One region of the Bradyrhizobium sp. P3_C3 genome, then DNA from elsewhere that is predicted to be linked to it. Evidence: predicted binding sites of a transcription regulator. Region 1 holds the regulator's gene; the other holds the start of a gene.
What was found. Region 1 encodes PhoB, which activates phosphate uptake and scavenging genes when phosphate is short. Its sites were predicted from a motif close to TGTCATNNANCTGTCAT; they were not measured.
Positions count from the first base shown of each region.

Region 1 (4,207 bases):
CCTCGCGCTTGCGGTGATCGTCATCCCGGTGGTGCTGCGCACGACCGAGGACATGCTGCTGCTGGTGCCGAACGCACTGCGTGAGGCGGCCTCGGCGCTCGGCCTGCCGCGCTCGCTGGTGATCAAGCGCATCGCCTATCGCGCGGCGCGCTCGGGCCTCATCACCGGCGTGATGCTGGCCACCGCCCGCGTCGCCGGCGAGACCGCGCCGCTGCTCTTCACCGCGCTGTCGAACCAGTTCTTCAGCCTGGGTCTGAACAAGACGATGGCGAACCTGCCGGTCACCATCAACAATTTCGTGCAGAGCCCCTACGCCTACTGGAAGCAGCTCGCCTGGAGCGGCGCGCTGCTCATCACCCTGACCGTTCTTGCCCTGAATATTGGCGCGCGCATTCTGAGCGCCGAGAGGACCGCAAAATGAGTGATCTTTCCGTATCGATGAGCGCGGCCGGTGGTTTGCCCCAGGCGCCGGTGCTGCCCGAAGCTCCGGCCAAGGTGACGGTGCGCAACCTCAATTTCTATTACGGCGAGCACCACGCGCTGAAGAACATCAATCTGGCGCTCGGCACCAACCGCGTCACGGCGTTCATCGGCCCGTCTGGCTGCGGCAAGTCCACCCTGCTGCGCATCTTCAATCGGATGTACGACCTCTATCCGGGCCAGCGCGTCACCGGTCAGCTCATGCTCGACCAGACCAACGTCCTCGACCCCAAGCTGGACCTCAATTTGTTGCGCGCCCGCGTCGGCATGGTGTTCCAGAAGCCGACGCCGTTCCCGATGACGATCTACGAGAACATCGCCTTCGGCATCCGCCTTTACGAGAAGATCTCGAAGTCCGAGATGGACGACCGCGTCGAGAAGGCGCTGCGCGGCGGCGCGCTGTGGAACGAGGTCAAGGACAAGCTCAACGCCTCCGGCCTGTCGCTCTCCGGCGGCCAGCAGCAGCGCCTCTGCATCGCCCGCACGGTCGCGGTGCGGCCCGAGGTGATCTTGTTCGACGAACCCTGTTCGGCGCTCGACCCGATCTCGACCGCCAAGGTCGAGGAGCTGATCCAGGAGCTATCCGAGAACTACACGATCGCGATCGTCACCCACAACATGCAGCAGGCGGCGCGCGTCTCCGACAAGACCGCCTTCATGTATCTCGGCGAGCTGATCGAGTTCGACGACACCAGCAAGATCTTCACGTCGCCGACCGACCGGCGCACGCAGGATTACATCACCGGCCGGTTCGGCTGAGGAGACGGAACATGGGTTCTGAACATACCGCAAAGGCCTTCGACACCGACCTCCAGGAGCTCACGCGCCTGGTCGCTGAGATGGGCGGCATCGCCGAGCGCATGATCGTCGATTCCGTCGACGCGCTGATCCGCCGCGACGTCGCGCTCGGCCAGCGCGTCGTCACCATCGACGCCGAGCTCGACGCGCTTCAGAAGAAGATCGAGGAGCGCGCCGTTCTCACCATCGCGCGCCGCCAGCCGATGGCGGTGGATCTGCGCGAGATCGTCGGCGCCATGCGCGTCGCGACCGATCTCGAGCGGATCGGCGACCTCGCCAAGAACATGGGCAAGCGCGTCGCGGCGCTGGAGACGGATTTCCATCCGCTCAAGCTGTTCCGCGGTCTGGAGCACATGACCGACCTCGTGCAGCAACAGGTCAAGTCGGTGCTGGATGCCTATGCCGCGCACGATCTGCCGGCGGCGATGGCGGTGTGGAAGGGCGACGAGGAAGTCGACGCCATCTGCACCTCGCTGTTCCGCGAGCTCCTCACCTACATGATGGAGGATCCGCGCAACATCTCGTTCTGCATCCATCTGATGTTCTGCGCCAAGAACATCGAGCGCATCGGTGACCACGCCACCAACATCGCCGAGACCGTGTTCTACATGATCGAGGGCCAGGCGATCACCGACAAGCGGCCGAAGGGCGACATGACGACCTTCGCCACGACGGTCCCGAACACTTAAGGAGCGACGAACACCATGGGCGCACGCATTATGGTGGTTGAGGACGAGGAAGCTCTCACCGAGCTTCTCCGCTACAACCTCGAAGGCGACGGCTATGACGTCGAGACGGTGATGCGCGGCGACGATGCCGACACCCGCCTCAAGGAGCACATCCCCGATTTGATCGTGCTCGACTGGATGCTGCCGGGCCTCTCCGGCATCGAGCTGTGCCGGCGGCTGCGCACCCGGCCCGAGACCAAGCAGCTCCCGATCATCATGCTCACCGCGCGCGGCGAGGAGAGCGAGCGGGTGCGGGGCCTTGCGACCGGCGCCGACGACTACATCGTCAAGCCGTTCTCGGTGCCGGAGCTGCTGGCACGCGTGAAGGGCCTGCTCAGGCGCGCCAGCCCCGAGCGGCTCGCCACCGTGCTCGCCTATGGCGACATCGAGCTCGACCGCGACAAGCGTCGCGTGGCGCGTTCGGGTCGGCCGATCGATCTCGGCCCGACCGAATATCGCCTGCTGGAGTTCTTCCTGGAGCATCCCGGCCGCGTGTTCTCGCGCGAGCAGCTGCTCGACAGCGTCTGGGGCCGTGACATCTACATCGACGAGCGCACCGTCGACGTCCATATCGGCCGCCTGCGCAAGCTGCTCAATCTCGGCCGCGAGCAGGACCCGATCCGCACCGTCCGCGGCGCGGGCTACGCACTGGATGATCGCTTTGCGAAGGCGGAGCAGGCGTAAGCTCGGTGAGCTGCGGCCACACTCTCGGTGTCGTCCCGGACAAGCGTAAGCGCGGGTCCGGGACACCCACCGCGAGTGATTATTGTGCCAAAAGGTAACTCCGAGTCCCCGTAGCCACATCTTGCGGTGGTTAAGGGTCCCGGATCTGCGCGCGCTTGAGGCGCGCTTGTCCGGAACGACATCGGATTTGTTGAGCCGCCATCGTGTGACGGCTCCTTTCTGAGCTCAGAACGACTTCAGCGCGGACCCGGCTTCGCCGGTGCGCGCCGGCGATCGGCCGCGGGCTGATACGCCACGCGCGAGTGCTGGGCGCAGTAGGGCAGGCCGGAGAGCGCCTTGCCGCCGCAGAAGAAGAAATCCGGGCTCGAGGGATCGCCGACCGGCCAGTGGCAGGTGGCCTCGTTCAGCTCCAGCAGCGACAGCCGCTGGCTCATCGGCACGACGTTGTCGTAGGTGACCGGTTCGGCCTCGACCTCGACTTCGAAGGCCTGCGCCAGCGCGGTGTTGCCGCGCGCGATCGGGCGTGTCACCCGCATCATGTGCTGGGCGGGGCGCGCCTTGCGCGGCCGCGGCGCTGCCGACGAAGGGCTCTTGGCGCGGCCCGACAGGCCGAGCCGGTGCACTTTGCCAATCACGGCATTGCGGGTCACATTGCCGAGTTCAGCGGCGATCTGGCTGGCCGAAAGTCCGGCCTCCCAGAGCTTTTTCAGCTGCTCGACGCGATCATCCGACCAGGTCAAAACGGTCATTGCACCCTTTCCTTCGTCGGCGCCTGCCATCCTGGCGGCCGCACGGCGAATGCCTAAGCTTCGAAAAACCCGTGCCGCCAGAATCCCTTAAGGCTCGCCGGGCGCACCAGATGCGCCCGAACGCTTACGCCGGTACATGAGGACTTAGAGGATCAGAACTGCTGCACGAGATGTCGTATCTGACAAGCCAAACGCTACAATATGGCGTGACTCACGCGCAAGAGTCCGCCGACTCGCTTCCACATGTTCCGTGGCGGAAATACGCAAAATCGCCACCGCAAGACTACGGATTCTGCGTTTCGCGAGGCTTTCCGGGCGGCATTGACACCGGTTTCACCAGGCATAAGATAGTCAGGCGTGCCGCCCTTAAAAGGCGGCACGTTTCGTTTTCCGGGCCGGTCAATGGTGCGTTGCGCAATGCACGCTCACACCGTCCGCAACATTCAAGTGATCGTCATGACTAACAGCGCAGCGCCGCATTTGCTCCCCGTTTTCGCCAGGTCCGACCTCGGTTTCGAGCGCGGTGAAGGCTGCTGGCTGATTGCGACCAATGGCGATCGCTATCTCGATTTCACCTCGGGTGTGGCGGTGAATGCGCTCGGCCATGCTCATCCTGCGTTGGTCAAGGCGTTGCAAGAGCAGGCCACCAAACTCTGGCACATGTCGAACCTGTTCCAGAGCCCGGACGGCGAGAAGCTCGCCGCGCGTCTGTGCAACGAAAGCTTCGCGGACTTCGTGTTCTTCTGCAATTCCGGCGCCGAAGCGCTG
Region 1 covers NZ_JBFUGY010000034.1:44,409-48,615, forward strand. The annotation lists gene pstA (phosphate ABC transporter permease PstA) at 1-421, shown strand, start outside; gene pstB (phosphate ABC transporter ATP-binding protein PstB) at 418-1,239, shown strand; gene phoU (phosphate signaling complex protein PhoU) at 1,251-1,967, shown strand; gene phoB (phosphate regulon transcriptional regulator PhoB) at 1,983-2,690, shown strand; gene AC1DW2_RS31420 (GcrA family cell cycle regulator) at 2,927-3,439, opposite strand; gene AC1DW2_RS31425 (aspartate aminotransferase family protein) at 3,896-4,207, shown strand, end outside.

Region 2 (4,207 bases), on a different contig from region 1:
GATCACCACCGACCACATCTCGCCGGCCGGTTCGATCAAGCTCACCTCGCCCGCCGGCAAATATCTCAGCGAACACCAGGTGCGTCCGGCCGACTTCAACCAGTACGGCACGCGTCGCGGCAACCATGAAGTGATGATGCGCGGCACCTTCGCCAACATCCGCATCAAGAACTTCATGCTGAAGGGCGCTGACGGAAATATCCCGGAAGGCGGTCTCACCAAGCACTGGCCCGACGGCGAGCAGATGTCGATCTACGACGCCGCGATGAAGTACCAGCAGGAGCAGGTGCCGCTGGTGGTGTTCGCCGGTGCCGAATACGGCAACGGTTCCTCGCGCGACTGGGCTGCGAAGGGCACGCGCCTGCTCGGCGTCCGCGCCGTGATCTGCCAGAGCTTCGAGCGTATCCACCGCTCCAACCTGGTCGGCATGGGCGTGCTGCCGCTGACCTTCGAGGAAGGCACCTCCTGGTCGTCGCTCGGCCTGAAGGGCGACGAGAAGGTCACGCTGCGCGGCCTGGTCGGCGACCTGAAGCCGCGTCAGAAGCTGACCGCGGAGATCGTCTCCGGCGACGGTTCGTTGCAGCGGGTTTCGCTGCTTTGCCGCATCGATACGCTGGACGAGCTCGATTACTACCGGAACGGCGGCATTCTGCACTACGTGTTGCGCAAGCTCGCGGCCTAAGCGCGAATTTGTGAACGGTGGCTCACCGCGACGTGAGTAGAAGGTTAAACGAGGGCGGCCTATCACAAGGCCGCCTTCGTGCGTTAGAACACGCGTCCGATGGTCCCGCCCGGCGGAAAACCTCGCCCCGGACGGGTGAGTGTACGATGCCCGTAAGACTACGGTGACCATCAGGCGATAGGATCTTCCCCCACGCGTGCGAGGTGTGACGTTCAAAATGACTGCAATGATGGCTTCTAATCTGGTTTCGCGCTGGTCCGGTGCACTCTGGTCGGGAGCACTTGGTATCTGCGCCATCGTCGCCGTCATCCGTCCCGCCGAGGCTGATCCTCGCGCCGTAGTCGAGCTCTTCACATCGCAAGGCTGCTCCTCCTGCCCGCCCGCCGACCAGGTCATCGGCGATCTCTCCAACGACCCGTCGATCATCGCGCTGAGCATGCCGATCGACTATTGGGATTATCTCGGCTGGAAGGACACGCTTGCGGATTCGCGCTTCTCGGCGCGGCAGCGCGCCTATTCGCGCATGCGCGGCGACCGCGAGGTCTATACGCCGCAAGTCGTGGTCAACGGTTCGACGCATGTCATCGGCAGCGATCGCGCCGGCATCGAGAGCGCGATCGGCAAGACCGACAACGGCACAGGCGTAATGAGCGTGCCGGTGACGATGTCGCTTGCAGGCAAGCAGATCAACGTCTCGGTGGCGGCGAGCAAGGAGTCGGCGGTCTCGCATGGTGAGGTCTGGATCTGCTCGATCACGAAATCGGTGCCGATCGCAATCAGCCGTGGCGAAAACCGCGGGCAGCAGATCACCTATCACAACGTCGTGCGCAACCTGCTCAAGGTCGGCGACTGGAACGGGCGTCCAGAAAGCTGGACGGTGCCGTTGGAAAATCTCACGCGCGATGGCGTCGACGGCGCTGTGGTCTATGTCCAGGACGGCAGCCGTGAGAAGCCGGGTGCGATGCTCGGCGCGGCGTACACGTCGCTGCACTAGATCCGATCTCTCTCGCCAACGTCGCACTCGCTCTCACGCCTCATGGTGAGGAGCGCGCCCTCGCGCGCGAGGCGGACGATGCTACGCATCGCCGCGAGAACCATGCAGGCGCGGCTGATGCAGCGCGGCCTTCCATCCTGCGAGACGCCGCTTCGCGGCTCCCCAGGATGAGGGGAGAGAGTTGTCGTCGCGTTAATCAGAGGGAAGTTGGTCGTGCCGGAAACATCTCGGCACAAACCAAAAAGGACCAACTTGCGTTGGCCCTCCTTGTCGCGCGTACAGACCCGATCCTGACGGCCCCGGGGGGCTGGGGGCTGAGGAATCCGGAACCGAAAGGACCGGGTCAACGCACACAGGTCTTTTCGCAATGCAGGGCGGCAGGCGCTTGGCGGAAAAGCGGCGATATCAAGATTCCTTCTAACGATCCCGTGACGGTTTGCCGCGACAGAATTCCACTCCTGCGTGTGCTCCGATTCGCACCCGATTCAATCAGTTGAGTGAAGAGCCCCTTGCGGCGGGGAACAGTTGGCGCGATCATGCAATTGTCATGATCCGCGGTTCCGGGGACGGTCCTTCGCGGATGCGATCATACCGCGAGATGAGGAGGCGCTCGATGAGTCTGACGCCGGAGGATGCCGATCCGAGCGAGCAGCGCGCAGTGGCGCGCCCCACCGCTGCGAATGCCCAACCCAACCGGGTGACATTCAACCGGCTGGAACTGAACCGCATCCTCAACCTGTACGGCCGCATGGTCGCCGACGGCGAGTGGCGCGACTATGCCATCGACTTCCTGAAGGACCGTGCGGTGTTCTCGGTCTTCCGCCGCGCCTCGGAGGTGCCGATCTATCGGATCGAGAAGGACCCGCGGCTGGCGCGCAAGCAGGGCATGTACAGCGTGATCTCGGCGACCGGCCTGATCCTGCGCCGCGGCCACGAGCTCGAGCGCGTGCTGCTGGTGATCGATCGCAAGCTGGCGGTGGTTTAGCCTTACGGACGGTGCCGTAGGGTGGGCAAAGGCGCACCGCGCCGTGACCCACCATCTTTCCTCAATCGCCGGGCATGGTGGGCACGCTTCCGCCTTCGCTCTCCGAGCTAGGGCGGACAAGTCGCTTTGCCCGCCCTACGAGACCGAGGCTATTTCGGCACCGTGCTCGCGCCCTCGCCCAGATCCCGCTGCATCATCACCGTGTCGAGCCAGCGGCCGAATTTCAGGCCAACATTGGGATGCGTGCCGATCATCTTGAAACCGCCGCGCGTGTGCACGCCGATCGAACCGGCATTGGCGGAATCGCCGATCACCGCGATCATCTGGCGGAAGCCGCGCGCCTCGCATTCGACGATCAGCCGGTCCAGCAGCAACGAGCCGATGCCGCGGCGGTGGAACGTGGGATCGAGATAGATCGAGTTCTCGACCGTGAAGCGGTAGGCCGGCCGCGGCCGGTAGGCGCCGGCATAGGCATAGCCGGCGACGCTACGATCGAGGATGGCGACGAAATAGGGATAGCCGCCGTCGATCAGCGCGCGGTAGCGGCGCGTCATCTCGGCCAGATCCGGCGGCGCCAGCTCGAATGTCGCGGTGCCCTCGCGGACGGCCTGCTTGTAGATGGCGGTGATGGCGGGAAGGTCGGCCTCAATGGCGGGCCTGATCTCAGGTGCGGACATGGCGGCGAGATTAGAGCCTTCCCGCGGTCACTGGAAGGGGCAACGGCGCTTCCCCATGCTCCGTCATTGCCAGCGCAGCAGCCCTCCAACCTTCTCCGCTGTCATACCCCGCGCAGGCGGGGCATCCAGTACTCCGAGACAGCGCGGCTAGAACCGAGCCGCCGCGGCGTACCGGATCGCTCGCCCCAGTGCGCAATTGCGCACAAGGCGGGCGATGACGGCGGGGGGCGTCGCGCATCCCGGCCCAAACAAAAACCCCGGCCTCTCGGCCGGGGTTCGTATCCGTTCCCTCGTCGAAGCGCTTAGTCGCGCTGGCCGAGGAGCTGCAGGAGCAGCGTGAACAGGTTGATGAAGTTCAGGTACAGCGACAGCGCGCCGGTGATGGCCGCACGCTCTGCGATGTCACCGCCGGCCGAGGCGTAGCCGTAGATGTAGTCGTTCTTCAGCCGCTGGGTGTCCCAGGCGGTGAGGCCGGCGAACACCAGCACGCCGACCACGGACACGATGAACTGCAGCATCGTGCTCGCCAGGAACAGGTTGACCAGGCTCGCGATGATGATGCCGATCAGGCCCATGAACAGGAACGAGCCCATCCCGGTCAGATCACGCTTGGTGGTGTAGCCGTAGAGGCTCAGTGCGCCAAACGTGGCCGCGGTGATAAAGAACACCCGCACGATCGAGGTGTGCGTGAACACCAGGAAGATCGAGGACAGCGAGATGCCCATCAGCGCCGCGAACACCCAGAACAGGATCTGCGCGGTCGAGGGGGCGAGACGGTTGATGCCCGCCGAGATTACGAACACCATCGCGAGCGGCGCGAGCATGAACAGCCACTTCAGGGGGCTGACGAACATCGCGTAGCCGAACGG
Region 2 covers NZ_JBFUGY010000023.1:43,537-47,743, forward strand. The annotation lists gene acnA (aconitate hydratase AcnA) at 1-682, shown strand, start outside; gene AC1DW2_RS24730 (DUF1223 domain-containing protein) at 900-1,676, shown strand; gene AC1DW2_RS24735 (DUF2794 domain-containing protein) at 2,290-2,661, shown strand; gene AC1DW2_RS24740 (N-acetyltransferase family protein) at 2,811-3,338, opposite strand; gene AC1DW2_RS24745 (Bax inhibitor-1/YccA family protein) at 3,641-4,207, opposite strand, start outside.
Region 2: a site for PhoB is predicted at 2,209-2,225, ahead of AC1DW2_RS24735 (DUF2794 domain-containing protein). Genes of this name have one in related genera too.